Regions from separate parts of the Streptomyces sudanensis genome, predicted to be linked through region 1. Evidence: riboswitches for the same ligand, from Rfam matches in the RefSeq annotation. Region 1 holds a riboswitch; the other holds the start of a gene.

Region 1 (7,217 bases):
ACTCGATCCCGCCAACATCGAGTCTCCCGATGACGGCAGCAGCCCGCAGCGGCTAAGGGATCGCATTGCGGGCGGACGAGGCGCGGAAGTGCCGGAAATCAAAAAAATCCTGTTGGACGCCCTTCAGGATCAAGACAACCGGGAAAACGTCGTCTACTGGCGACTCGCCTGGCTTCGTTGCATGGCCATGTCCCTGGCCGGGCCGGCCGTTCTTCACGACGACCCCGAAGAGGTGCTGCGCCAGCGGTCGCACAGTCAGCAGGCACTCTTCGTCTTCGATGGTCTGGAGGACTTCTTCCAGGAACTCGAGGGGGAGGCGAGGAGAGTCGCCCTGCGCGCGCTCTTCATCGAGGTGCCCGACTGGCTGCGAGCCTTTCGGGGCCGCCCGTTCGGCGTGGTGATCTTCGTACGGAGCGACCTCGTGCGGTTCGCGGTCCGGCAGAACCTCGGCCAGTTCCTCGACCGCTACGACCCGTATGCGCTGCGCTGGGATTCGCAGGAAGCCCTGCGTCTCGCGCTCTGGGTCGCGACGACCGCCAAGGCGGTTCCGCAGGCGGACGGCGACCTGATGGATTACTCGTGGGAGCGCCTCGTACAAGCTCTCATTCCCGTCTGGGGGGTGAAAATGGGGCGTAAGAACTCGCGGGAGGCCAGGTCGGACCGGTGGGTACCGGCTGCTCTGGGGGACTTCAACGATCAGGTTCAGGCCCGGGACGTCGTACGTTTCATCCGGGATGCCGCGCAGTTCTCTCAGGGGGACCAGGACTGGCCCGACCGCCTGCTCACCCCGAGTGCCATGCGCGAGGCCCTCGTGAAGGGAAGCCGGGAGAAACTGGAGGAACTACTCCAGGAGAATTCCGTCGTGGGCAGGCTTCTCATCGATGTCGGGCGGTATGCGGATGACGTCGTCATGCCGTTCAACGCCGAGGACGTCGGACTGGACGCCAATGCCATTGCGAAACTGAAGGAAGCCGGGGCGCTGGACCGGGATGCCGACGGCCTCTACCGGCTGCCGGAGATCTACCGGCACGCCCTCGGCTTCCGCACACGAGGAAGGGTCAGGGTCATCCGCCCCTGAGACCCCGGAACGACGCCGCTGCGCAGCACCTCAGTGGAGACTGAGGTGCTCGCGGCACACAGGGGCGGGTACGGGCTTCCAGCGTACGGAGATCATTCTCCCCGCAGCGCCTCCAACTGGTCCAGGAACCAGCGCTGGGGCGGGAGCGCCGTCGCCGCGGCGGCCAGGCGGGCGGTGCGCTCCGCGCGCTCGGCCGGGGCCATCGACAGGGCCTCGTGCAGCGCCCGGGCGGTGCCGGTCACGTCGTACGGGTTGACCGTCACCGCGTCGGCGCCCAGCTCCTCGTGGGCGCCCGCCTCGCGGGACAGGACCAGGGCGCAGCCCTCGTCGGAGACGACCGGGACCTCCTTGGCGACGAGGTTCATGCCGTCCCGGACGGGGTTGACCAGCGCCACGTCCGCCAGGCGGTACGCCGCCAGCGAGCGCGCGAAGTCGTCCTTCACGTGGAGGAGGACCGGCGTCCACGCCTCCGTGCCGAACTCGGCGTTGATCTCCTCCGCCACCCGCGAGACCTCCGCCGTGTACCGCCGGTAGACCTCCAGGTCCTGCCGGGACGGGTAGGCGAAGGCGATGTGGACGACCCGCTCGCGCCACTCCGGGCGGGTGGCCAGCAGCTCCCGGTACGCCAGCAGCCCGCGCACGATGTTCTTCGACAGCTCGGTGCGGTCCACCCGGACGATCGTCTTCCGGTCGGCACCACCGATCTGCTCGCGCAGCGCCGCCATCCGCTCCTCGACGTCCGCCTCCCGGGACCGCGCCCGCAGGAACCCGGCGTCCGCGCCGAGCCCGTGCACCCCGATCTCCGTCCCGCCCGTGCCGCCCACCGTGCGGGCGCAGCAGGCCGCGAACGCCTCCGCCCAGCGGTGCGTCAGGAAGCCGAGCCGGTCCGCGCCCAGCATGCCGCGCAGCAGCTCGCGCGCGACGTCGTCGGGGAGCATCCCGAAGTAGTCCGGCGGCGCCCAGGGGGTGTGCGAGAAGTGCCCGATGCGCAGGTCCGGCCGCAGCTCGCGCAGCATGCCCGGCGCCAGCGCCAGGTGGTAGTCCTGGACCAGCACCGCCGCGCCGGGCGCGGCCTCCTCGGCCAGCGCCCGCGCGAAGGCCCGGTTGTACGCCCGGTACGCCTCCCACCGGCGGCGGAACTCCGCGTCGAAGACGGGCTCCAGCGGCGTCTGGTACAGCATGTGGTGGACGAACCACAGCACCGAGTTGGCGATGTCGTTGTACGCGGCGGCGTGCGTCCCCTCGCCCGCCAGCGCGTCGACGTCCAGCATCCGGACGCCCTTCTCGCCGACGCCGCGCCGCACCGCCTCCCGGTCGCCGTCGCCCAGTGCCGCGCACACCCACACCGCGCCCGCGTCGGGCCCGATCGCGGAGAGCCCCGACACCAGCCCCCCGCCGCCGCGCCGCGCCTCCAGTCCGCCGTCCGCCTCGCGCAGCGCGTAACTGACCGGACCGCGATTCGATGCCACCAGGATGTCCGAGACCATGAGCCCAACCTAGCCCGACCGGGAAACGCTCAAACGTGCGGGAATCACGCCACCCGGCGCCTGCGCAGGTACTCCTCGACCTCCCGCATCGGCGGCCTCTCCTCGGTGTCCACGGGGTGCGTACGCGGCGCGAAACCCGTCTCCGTGCGGTCGAACTGCGTCAGCCACGGCCGTACCAGGTGACCGCGCGACAGCCGCTGCTGCGCGGTCCGGTAGATCGTCGCGGCCATCCGCCCCAGGGCCCGGTCGTCCTGGTGCCGGTGGAGCCGCACGCCCACGTCCACCTGGGCCAGCGCGTCCAGGCCCACCAGGTGCAGCGCGTCCACCAGCAGCCCCAGCTCCACCCCGTACCCCACCGGGAACGGCAGCCGCTCCAGCAGCGTGCGCCGCGCCGCGTACTCCCCGCCGAGCGGCTGGACGAACCCGGCCAACCGCGGCCAGTGCAGGTTCAGCAGCGGCCGGGCGACCAGCTCCGTCACCCGCCCGCCCTGGCCGCCGGCGCCGTCGCCCGGGCCGCCCGTGAACGGGCGGTCGTACATCGCCTTCACGAACTCCACGTCCGGGTCGGTCAGCAGCGGCCCCACGATCCCGGTCACGAAGTCCGCGTGGAACTCCCGCAGGTCCGCGTCGACGAAGCACACCACGTCGCCCTCCGTCACCAGCAGGGAGCGCCACAGCACCTCTCCCTTGCCGGGCAGGGCGGGCACGCGCGGCAGCACGTCGTCGCGCGCCACCACCCGCGCGCCGGCCCCCGCGGCCACCTCCGCCGTGCGGTCGGTCGATCCCGAGTCGACGACGACCAGCTCGTCGACGAGCGGCACCGCCTCCGACATCAGGTCGCGGCGGATCACGGCGACGATCTCGCCGACCGTCGCCTCCTCGTTCAGCGCGGGCAGGACGACGCTCACCGTCGTGCCGCGGGCCCGCTTCGCGGCGAGTAGCCGGTCGATCGGCCGGTCGGCCACGGACCAGGACCGCCGGCCCAGCCAGCGCTCCACCTCTTCCAGCACGCGCGCCACTCCTCAGGTCGTCACGGGGGCGCGGATGATCCGTCTCGCGGTTCGGACGGCCGTCTCGGACGGGCACCCCTTCGGTTACAGTCTTGAGCAACGCACGGGACCTCCGCATACCGGGGTCCCCGTGCCGACAACCGCATACCGCTCATCCAGAGGGGCAGAGGGACACGGCCCGATGAAGCCCCGGCAACCCTCCAGCCGGTCTCTCCGCGCGTCACGCGAGGTCCCCGGCTAGGGAAGGTGCCAAATCCGTCTCACGGCGACACCCGCCGGTGAGAAAGATGAGGAGAAAGGGCCTCGCCACCCATGGCCGCGCAGACCGCCGCACCCACCGCACCCACCGCACCCCCCGTCGACCTCGGCCCCGCCGCGGGCCTCTCCTGCCGCGAGTGCGGCGAGCGCTTCCCGCTCGGCCCCGTCTTCGCCTGCGAGCACTGTTTCGGCCCCCTCGAAGTCGCGTACGACCTGCCGGACTGCGGCCCGCAGGAGCTGCGCAAGCGCATCGAGGCCGGCCCCGCCAGCATCTGGCGCTACGCCCCGCTGCTGCCCGTCCCCGCGGACGTCGCGGACCGGCCGAACCTCCACCCCGGCTGGACCCGGCTCGTCAGGGCCGACAACCTCGCGCGCGAACTGGGCGTGACCGGCGGGCTGTACGTCAAGGACGACTCGGGCAACCCCACGCACTCCTTCAAGGACCGCGTGGTCGCCCAGGCCCTGGAGGCGGCCCGCGCCTTCGGCTTCACCACCCTGTCGTGCTCCTCCACCGGGAACCTGGCGGGCGCGGTCGGCGCCGCCGCCGCGCGGGCCGGCCTGCGCTCCTGCGTGTTCATCCCGCACGACCTGGAGCAGGGCAAGGTCGTCATGGCCGCGGTGTACGGCGGCGACCTGGTCGGCATCGAGGGCACGTACGACGACGTCAACCGCTTCTGCTCGGAGCTCATCGGTGACCCCCTCGGCGAGGGCTGGGGCTTCGTCAACGTCAACCTGCGGCCGTACTACGCGGAGGGCTCCAAGACCCTCGCCTACGAGATCTGCGAGCAGCTCGGCTGGCGGCTGCCCGACCAGCTCGTCGTCCCCGTCGCGTCCGGCTCCCAGCTGACGAAGATCGACAAGGGGCTGCGGGAGCTGGTCGCGCTGGGTCTGGTCGAGGACCGGCCGTACCGGATCTTCGGTGCGCAGGCGGAAGGGTGCTCCCCGGTGTCGGCGGCCTTCAAGGCCGGCCACGACGTCGTGCGGCCCCAGCGGCCGGACACGATCGCCAAGTCGCTCGCCATCGGCAACCCGGCCGACGGCCCGTACGTCCTGGACATCGTCCGCCGCACGGGCGGCGCGGTGGAGGACGTGGACGACGAGCGGATCGTGGACGCCATCAAGCTGCTGGCCCGCACCGAGGGCGTGTTCGCCGAGACGGCGGGCGGGGTGACCGTCGGCGTCACGCGCAAGCTGGTCGAGGGCGGGCTGCTGGACCCGTCCCTCACCACCGTCGTCCTCAACACCGGCGACGGCCTGAAGACCCTGGACGCCGTCGCCCCCACCACCGGCCCCACCACGACCATCCGCCCGAGCCTGGAGGCGTTCCGCGCCGCCGGCCTCGCCCGCTGACCCCCGGGAGGCACCCGTCATGAGCGTCAACGTCCGCATCCCCACCATCCTGCGCACCTACACGGGCGGCCGGGCCGAGGTCCCGGCGGAGGGCGCGACCCTCGCGGAGGTCATCGAGTCCCTGGAGAGGGACCACCCCGGCATCGCCGCCCGCGTCCTGGACGACCAGGGCCGGCTGCGCCGCTTCGTGAACGTCTACGTCGACGACGACGACGTCCGCTTCGAGCAGGGCCTCGCGACCGCCACCCCGGACGGCGCCGGCGTCTCGATCATCCCGGCGGTCGCCGGGGGCTGCTGACCGGCCGTCGACGGGGCGCCCGGCCCTTCCCGGGCGCCCCGTCCGCCCGCTCCGGTACGTCCGGCCCCGGACCCCGGTTCCGGGGCTCCGGTTCCGGGTACGCGGGCGTTCCCGGCCCTCACGGGAGACCGGGAAAACGGAGGCGGCAATTCCGGGGGATTGGGCGCGGTAGAGTTGGGGAAGCCCGCGCCGGCGCCCTTCATCGGACACCTGTGGGAATGCGCCGGGCGCCGATAAGAAACAGCCAAAGTGCCGCCACCCGATGCGCGTTTTGCGGCCTTTGTCCGGCCCGACTTGCCCGGGATTATCGCCGTTCCGGCCGCCTTTTCCCTTCGCCGACATTCGGCTTTCCCGTCCGATCGACCTGTTGCGGACGGCAGTCCGGCGGATACATTCGGCCGCGGTCGACGCGTTCCGGCGCACGCCCACCCCTGTCAGTGGGCGAGGTCTGACCCGGGTCCGCGAGGTGCGGTCCTGCGCAAGGGCCAGTAATAGGGGAGTTAGGCATGGCTCAGGGCACCGTCAAGTGGTTCAACGCGGAGAAGGGGTACGGCTTCATCGCGGTCGACGGTGGTGCGGATGTTTTCGTGCACTACAGCGCGATCCAGATGGACGGCTACCGCACCCTGGAGGAGGGTCAGCGGGTCGAGTTCGAGATCTCGCAGGGCCAGAAGGGCCCGCAGGCGGACATGGTCAAGATCGCCGTCTAGGCACGACGCGTTCCGGCCGGCTGCATCGGGTGGAGGGCCCGTACCCCGTGGGGTGCGGGCCCTCCGTGCGTCCGCCCCCCCGTCCCTGCGGGACCCCGCCGACACCGTGGGGCGCTTGCACTCTCCCATGCCGAGTGCTAATCATTGCGTTAGCACTCTCCGAGTGAGAGTGACAAACGAAGGACCTCGTCGGTGAGGCTCGCACAACGCGTGGGGCAGGGAACCACACGGCACGCGGGCCGTCCGTCGCGGGCGCCAGCGCGGTCCGGAGCAATCCTTCCCCACGCTCTCAACTGCGTCCGAGCAGGGGAGACCCCATCAGTCCGGGAGGACCACTTCACATGGCCAAGATCATCGCGTTCGACGAGGAGGCACGGCGCGGTCTCGAGCGCGGGATGAACCAGCTCGCCGACGCCGTCAAGGTCACCCTTGGCCCCAAGGGTCGCAACGTCGTCCTCGAGAAGAAGTGGGGCGCCCCCACGATCACCAACGACGGTGTCTCCATCGCCAAGGAGATCGAGCTCGAGGACCCGTACGAGAAGATCGGCGCCGAGCTGGTCAAGGAAGTCGCCAAGAAGACGGACGACGTCGCCGGTGACGGTACGACCACCGCGACCGTGCTCGCCCAGGCGCTGGTCCGCGAGGGCCTGCGCAACGTCGCCGCCGGCGCCAACCCGATGGCCCTGAAGCGCGGCATCGAGAAGGCCGTCGAGGCCGTCTCCGGCGCGCTGCTGGAGCAGGCGAAGGACGTGGAGACCAAGGAGCAGATCGCCTCCACCGCCTCCATCTCCGCCGCCGACACCCAGATCGGCGAGCTGATCGCCGAGGCCATGGACAAGGTCGGCAAGGAAGGCGTCATCACCGTCGAGGAGTCCAACACCTTCGGTCTGGAGCTGGAGCTCACCGAGGGCATGCGCTTCGACAAGGGCTACATCTCGGCGTACTTCGCGACCGACATGGAGCGCATGGAGGCCGTCCTCGAGGACCCGTACATCCTCATCGTCAACTCCAAGGTCTCCGCGGTGA
Region 2 (7,217 bases), 1.1 Mb from region 1:
TCGCGGCGTACATCGCGTCGCTCGGCCCCGGCCCGATCACCCCCACCGAGAAGCAGTACAGCGTGGAGGGCGCGGACGTCGCCAAGGGCGGCGAGCTGTACCGCAACAACTGCGCCCAGTGCCACAACTTCACCGGTGAGGGCGGCGCGCTCACCAAGGGCAAGTACGCGCCGAGCCTCGACGACGTCGACGAGAAGTACATCTACGAGGCCATGCAGTCCGGCCCGCAGAACATGCCCGTCTTCCCCGACACGACGCTGCCGGAGAAGGACAAGAAGGACATCATCGCGTACATCAAGGCCGTCAACGGTGAGGAGACGCCGACCCCCGGCGGCTTCGCGCTGGGCGGTCTGGGACCGGTCAGCGAGGGCCTGTTCGGCTGGATCTTCGGTCTGGGTTCGCTGATCGCCGTCGCCGTCTGGGTCGCGGCCCACACCGCTAAGGCCAAGAAGTCATGAGTAGCCAAGAGATTTCCGAAGAGAGCCTGCCGTACGAGCAGGACACCGCGCACGGCAAGGCACTGGCCGAGAACCCGTTCGCCGACCCGGGGCTGCCGCCCCACAAGCCCCGCATCCAGGACATCGACGAGCGGGCCGCCAAGCGTTCGGAGCGCACGGTCGCCCTGCTGTTCACGATCTCGATGCTGGCCACGATCGGCTTCATCGCCTCGTTCGTGATCTTCCCGGTCGAGAAGATCGTGTACGTGTGGCCGCTCGGCCACGTGAGCGCGACCAACCTGTCGCTCGGCCTGACGCTGGGCATCGCCCTCTTCTGCATCGGCGCCGGCGCGGTCCACTGGGCCCGCACGCTGATGTCGGACGTGGAGGTCGCCGACGAGCGCCACTCGATCGAGGCGACCCCGGAGCTCAAGGCCAAGGTCCTGGCCGACTTCGCCCAGGGCGCGGAGGAGTCGGGCCTGGGCCGGCGCAAGCTGATCCGCAACACCATGTTCGGCGCGCTGGCCATGGTGCCGCTCTCCGGTCTGGTGCTGCTGCGCGAGCTGGGCCCGCTGCCGGAGAAGAAGCTCTTCCACACCTCGTGGGCCAAGGGCAAGCAGCTCATCAACATGAACACGATGGAGCCGCTGCGCCCCGAGGACGTCGCGGTCGGCTCGCTCACCTTCGCCATGCCGGAGGGTCTGAGCGAGGAGGACCACGACTTCAACACCAAGATCGCCAAGGATGCCCTGATGATCGTCCGGATCCAGCCGGAGGACATCAAGGACAAGCGCGAGCTCGAGTGGTCGCACGACGGCATCGTGGCGTTCTCCAAGATCTGCACCCACGTGGGCTGCCCGATCTCCCTGTACGAGCAGCAGACCCACCACGTCCTCTGCCCGTGTCACCAGTCCACCTTCGACCTCTCCGACGGCGCCCGCGTCATCTTCGGCCCTGCCGGCCACGCCCTCCCGCAGCTGCGGATCGGCGTGAACGACAAGGGATTCCTCGAGGCGCTCGGCGACTTCGACGAGCCGGTCGGTCCTGCATTCTGGGAGCGCGGATGAGTACCGCACACAACGCGAAGCGGAAGGCGCCCGCCGGCGAGCGGGTGGCCGACTGGGCGGATGGCCGGCTGGGGATCTACACCCTGGCCAAGGGCAACATGCGGAAGATCTTCCCGGACCACTGGTCCTTCATGCTGGGTGAGATCTGCCTCTACAGCTTCATCATCATCATCCTCACGGGTGTGTACCTGACGCTGTTCTTCCACCCGAGCATGAACGAGGTCGTCTACCACGGCAGCTACGTGCCGATGCAGGGCGTCCGCATGACCGAGGCGTACGCCTCGACGCTGGACATCAGCTTCGACGTCCGCGGCGGTCTGCTGATCCGGCAGATCCACCACTGGGCGGCGCTGATCTTCATCGCCGGCATGTTCGTGCACATGATGCGCGTCTTCTTCACCGGCGCGTTCCGCAAGCCGCGCGAGATCAACTGGCTGTTCGGCTTCCTGCTGCTCGTCCTCGGCATGTTCACCGGTTTCACCGGCTACTCGCTCCCGGACGACCTGCTCTCCGGCACCGGTGTGCGCTTCACGCAGGGTGCGATCCTGTCCGTGCCGATCGTCGGCACGTACCTGTCGATGTTCCTCTTCGGCGGCGAGTTCCCCGGTCACGACATGGTCGCCCGGTTCTACTCGATCCACATCCTGCTGCTGCCGGGCATCATGCTCGGGCTCATGGTGGCCCACCTGATCCTGGTCTTCTACCACAAGCACACGCAGTTCGCGGGCCCCGGCCGGACGAACAAGAACGTGGTCGGCATGCCGCTGCTGCCGGTCTACATGGCCAAGGCCGGCGGCTTCTTCTTCCTGGTCTTCGGTGTCATCGCGGCCATCGCCGGCATGTTCACCATCAACCCGGTGTGGGCGCTCGGCCCGTACCGGCCGGACATGGTGTCCACCGGCGCCCAGCCCGACTGGTACATGGGCTTCGCCGAGGGCCTCGTCCGCGCCATGCCCGGCTGGGAGATCAACCTCTGGGGCCACACGCTGGTCCTGGGCGTGTTCGTCCCGCTGGTCCTGTTCGGCCTGATGCTGGCCGCGATCGCGGTCTACCCGTTCATCGAGTCCTGGATCACCGGGGACAAGCGCGAGCACCACATCCTGGACCGCCCGCGCAACGCCCCGACGCGGACGGCGCTCGGCGTCGCCTGGGTCACCGGCTACATGGTCATGCTGATCGGCGGCGGCAACGACATCGTCGCCACCTACTTCCACATGTCGATCAACGCGGTCACCTGGTTCGTCCGGATCGCCTTCTTCGTCGGACCGGTCCTCGCGTTCATCATCACCAAGCGGATCTGCCTGGGCCTCCAGCGCCGCGACCGCGACAAGGTGCTGCACGGCCGCGAGACCGGCATCATCAAGCGGCTGCCGCACGGTGAGTTCGTCGAGGTCCACGAGCCGCTCAGCCAGGCGCAGATGTACGCGCTCACCGCGCACGAGCAGTACGCCCCGGTCGAGATCGGCCCGACGGTCGACGACAACGGCGTCGAGCGCAAGCCGACCGCCATGCAGAAGCTCCGCGCGAAGCTGAGCAAGGGCTACTACGGCGAGGGGAACCAGATCCCCAAGGCCACGGCGGAGGAGCACAAGGAGATCAGCGCGGGCCACGGCCACCACTGATCGACCGACCCGAAGGTCGCCACGCAAGAAGGGCCCCGTCCGTTCCCGGGCGGGGCCCTTCGCCGTCCCCGGCTCGCTAGGCTGGGGCCGTCCAACCGTCACGGACCAGGGAGCGACCATGAGCGCCGTACCGCCCGCCGGAGGCCCCACCGCGGCGGGCCGCTCCTGGCCCGCCGTCCTCGACGCCCTGCTCTCGGGCAGGGACCTCGACGCGGACGCGACCGCCTGGGCGATGGAGCGCATCCTCAGCGGGGAGGCGACGAACGCGCAGATCGCCGGCTTTGCGGTGGCCCTGCGCGGCAAGGGCGAGACCGTGGAGGAGATCTCCGGCCTCGTCCGCACCATGTACGCCCACGCCCGGACCATCGAGGTCCCCGGCCCGTCGGTCGACATCGTCGGCACGGGCGGCGACGGCGCGCGGACCGTCAACATCTCCACCATGTCGGCGGTCGTCGTCGCCGGTACGGGCGCGAAGGTGGTCAAGCACGGCAACCGCGCCGCCTCGTCGGCGTCGGGCGCCTCCGACGTCCTGGAGAAGCTCGGCGTCAACCTGGAGCTGTCCCCCGAGCGGGTGGCCGAGGTGGCGCAGGAGGCGGGGATCACGTTCTGCTTCGCCGTCCGGTTCCACCCGGCGCTCCGCCACGTGGCCGCGGCCCGCAAGGAGCTGGGCATCCGGACGACGTTCAACTTCCTGGGCCCGCTGACCAACCCGGCCCGGGTCCGCGCCCAGGCGACGGGGGTGGCCGACGCCCGGATGGCGCCGATCCTGGCCGGGGTGCTCGCCGGGCGCGGCTCGTCGGCGCTGGTCTTCCGCGGCGATGACGGGCTCGACGAGCTGACCACGACGGCCGGGTCCCGGGTGTGGGTCGTCCGGGACGGGAGCGTCCGCGAGGAGGTCTTCCACCCGCACGACGTGGGCCTCGACGTGGTACCGGTGGAGGCCCTGCGCGGCGCCGACGCCTCGTACAACGCGGACGTGGCGCGCCGGCTGCTGGCCGGCGGGACCGGGCCCGTACGGGACGCGGTGCTGCTGAACTCGGCGGCGGCGCTGGTCGCGCTGGACCCGTCGGACGCGCCGCTGGCCGAGCAGTTGCGGGCCGGTATGGCCAGGGCGGCCGAGTCGATCGACTCGGGGGCCGCCCGCGACGTCCTGGACCGCTGGGTGCGGGTCACCAACCGCTAGCCGCCGCGGGCCCGCGCCGCCACTCCGCGGGCCCGCGCCGCCGCGCGGGGCGCCGTCCCGGGGCGCCGCCTTGCGGGACGACCGGGTACGTGTGGCAGGATGCCCGGCAGGTCACGAGTGACAGCGACGAAGGCCCCGGCCCGCTGTCCGGCAACCCTCCGTCCGTGGCGGGGTGCCCCGGGTGAAGACCAGGCCGCAGGCAGAGAAGGCCCGCGGCAAGCGCGGGCCCCTGCACACCCTGGGGTCCTGGTCCCGAGGGAGTGGTCTCGTGAGCAAGCGAATGCGTTAGGGCCCTTCGGCCCCTTCCCCCTCCTCCGCGCGGTCGCCGCCGCGCGTCGAGGCGCCCCCCGCGTGCGCACGGCCGTCGAGCCGTCCCGCGGGCCCCGTCCCCGTTCGCCTTCCTCTCACCGGGAGAGTCCGCCATGTCCGCGTACCCGAACTCCGACGACCTCCTACGTGCCGGCGTACCCGAGTCCTCCGCCCCGGCCGCTCCCGGGCTGCCGCTGCCCGTCCTCGGGCGGGACGTGACCGTGCCGCTGGCCGGCGGCGGGGAGATCGGGTACGCCGCGCTGGACCACGCGGCCAGCGCCCCGGTGCTCCAGCGCGTGTGGGACGACGTCGCCGCGTACGCGCCGTACTACGGCAGCGTCCACCGGGGCGCCGGGTACCTGTCGCAGCTCTCCACGGACCTGTTCGAGAACAGCCGCGGCACGGTCGCGCGGTTCCTCGGCTGCCGCCCCGGCGACCAGGTCGTGTTCACCCGCTCCACGACCGACTCGCTGAACCTGCTCGCCCGCGCCCTGCCCGCCGGCTGCGAGGTGTTCGTCTTCGAGACCGAGCACCACGCCTCGCTCCTGCCGTGGCGGGGCGCCCGTGTGACGTACCTGGACGCGCCGCGCACCCCCGGGCGGGCGGTGGAGGCGCTGGAACGCGCCCTGGCCGACCGGGACCCCCACGGGCCCGCCCTGGTGTGCGTGACCGGCGCCTCCAACGTGACCGGCGAGCTGTGGCCCGTACGGGAGCTGGCGGCCGCCGCGCACGCGCACGGCGCGCGGATCGTGCTGGACGCCGCCCAGCTGGCGCCGCACCACCCGGTGGACGCGGCGGACCTGGACGTGGACTGGGTGGCGTTCTCGGGGCACAAGATGTACGCCCCGTTCGGGGCGGGTGTGCTGGCCGGGCGGGCCGACTGGCTGCGGGACGCCGAGCCGTACCTGGCGGGCGGCGGCGCGTCGCGGACGGTGGTCCGGCGGGCCGGCGGCGGGATGGACGTGTCCTGGCACACGACGGAGGCCCGCCACGAGGCCGGGTCGCCGAACGTGATCGGCGCCTACGCCGTCGCCTCGGCCTGCGCGGCGCTCACCGCGGCGGGGTTCGACGCGCTCGTCGCCCGTGAGCGGGAGCTGACCGCACGCGTACGGGAGGGACTGGCCGGGGTGCCCGGGGTGCGGGTGCTGTCGCTGTTCGGCGACGACGCCCCGCGCGTCGGCGTCCTGTCCTTCGTCGTGGAGGGCTGGAGGAGCGCGGACTTCGCCGCGGAGCTCTCCGCCGGGTACGGCATCGGCGTCCGCGCCGGGCTGTTCTGCGCCCATCCGCTGCTCGGGGCCCTGCTGGGCCGGTCGCCGCAGGGACCGGGGGAGTGCGGGGCGGAGGCCGGGCCCGGAGGGGCGACGCTCGACGCGGTCCGGGTCAGCTTCGGCGCGGGGACGCCGGACGAGCACCTCGACCGCCTCGTCCGGGCCGTGCGGGAACTGGTCCGGGACGGCGCCCGGAGGGAGCGCCGCGCCCCGGCCGCGCCCGCCGCATGGCCGGTTCCAGTTCACTCGTTCGAGTGAATCAGGGAGGGGGGAGGGTCAGGTGTCGAGGCCGATCGCGAACGCCGCCTCCAGGTCGTGCTGCGAGTACGTGCGGAACGCGACGTGGGTGTCCGTCGCGACGACGCCGGGGATCTTGCTGATGCGGCCGGGGATGACGTCGGCCAGGTCGTCGTGGGCGGGCACGCGGACCATGGCGATCAGGTCGTAGGTGCCGGTGACGGAAAAGACCTCGCTCACGCTGTCGAGCGCGGCGATCGCCTCCGCGATCTCCGGGATGCGGTCCACGCTGGTCTTGATGAGCACGATCGCGGTGATCACGGCTGTCCCTCTCCCTCGGTGGCCGCTGCTGGGGCCCTCACTCTAGTGCCCCGGCAGTGCGCCCAGGCGTAGAGGAACCCCAGCGCGAACCCGATCAGGTGCGCGAGGTAGGCGACGCCGGGGCCGCTGCCGGCCCCGCGCGCCGCCGTCCACTGCAGGGCGAACCAGAAGGCCAGGACGATCCAGGCGGGGAAGCGCAGCGGCAGGAAGAACAGGAAGGGGAAGAGGCTGGTCACCCGCGCCCGGGGGAAGAGGTACAGGAAGGCGCCGAGCACCCCCGAGACCGCGCCCGACGCCCCCACCAGGGTCTGCCCGCTGTCCGCGTGGACCAGTGCGTAACCGGCCAGGGCGAGGCAGCCGCACACCACGTAGAACACCCCGAACCGGAGGTGCCCCATCCGTTCCTCGGCCATCGTGCCGAAGACGAAGAGGAACAGCATGTTCCCCAGCAGGTGCAGCCAGTTGCCGTGCACGAACAGGGCGCTGAGCGGGGTGAGCAGCGCGGGGAGGGACCCGCTCAGGAGGTCCGCGGGGATCACCCCCCCAGCGCCGGAAGTACGCGCTCTGCGCGGCGAGCAGGGCGTCCCCGGCGTCCCGCGGGGCCGTGAGCCCCGAAGCCGGGCCGAGGGCGAAGACCAGCGCGCACACCCCGATGACCCCGTAGGTCACCGAGGGGCCGGTGGCGGCGCGGCGCAACGCTCCACACCAATCGATCACGCGCAGATCATGACGTAGGGGGAGCGAGCCGGACAGAGTGCCGCGCCGGGGCGCCG

The links. Region 1 has a riboswitch for S-adenosylmethionine ahead of thrC (threonine synthase). Riboswitches for the same ligand answer to the same signal wherever they lie in the genome.
Region 2: it holds a riboswitch for S-adenosylmethionine, as region 1 does, so the genes downstream of both, MW084_RS07495 (aminotransferase class V-fold PLP-dependent enzyme) here and thrC (threonine synthase) in region 1, are expected to answer to the same signal.

What each region holds. Positions count from the first base shown of each region.
Region 1 is NZ_CP095474.1:2,710,832-2,718,048, reverse strand. It holds gene MW084_RS12585 (KGGVGR-motif variant AAA ATPase) at 1-1,078, shown strand, start outside; gene MW084_RS12580 (alpha,alpha-trehalose-phosphate synthase (UDP-forming)) at 1,171-2,565, opposite strand; gene MW084_RS12575 (glucosyl-3-phosphoglycerate synthase) at 2,610-3,575, opposite strand; SAM riboswitch class I at 3,724-3,869, shown strand; gene thrC (threonine synthase) at 3,888-5,183, shown strand; gene MW084_RS12565 (MoaD/ThiS family protein) at 5,203-5,481, shown strand; gene MW084_RS12560 (cold-shock protein) at 5,988-6,191, shown strand; gene groL (chaperonin GroEL) at 6,533-7,217, shown strand, end outside.
Region 2 is NZ_CP095474.1:1,622,583-1,629,799, reverse strand. It holds gene qcrC (cytochrome bc1 complex diheme cytochrome c subunit) at 1-458, shown strand, start outside; gene qcrA (cytochrome bc1 complex Rieske iron-sulfur subunit) at 455-1,504, shown strand; gene qcrB (cytochrome bc1 complex cytochrome b subunit) at 1,501-3,126, shown strand; gene trpD (anthranilate phosphoribosyltransferase) at 3,245-4,309, shown strand; SAM riboswitch class IV at 4,419-4,537, shown strand; gene MW084_RS07495 (aminotransferase class V-fold PLP-dependent enzyme) at 4,732-6,144, shown strand; gene MW084_RS07490 (Lrp/AsnC family transcriptional regulator) at 6,163-6,444, opposite strand; partial or broken gene MW084_RS07485 (rhomboid family intramembrane serine protease) at 6,441-7,161, opposite strand.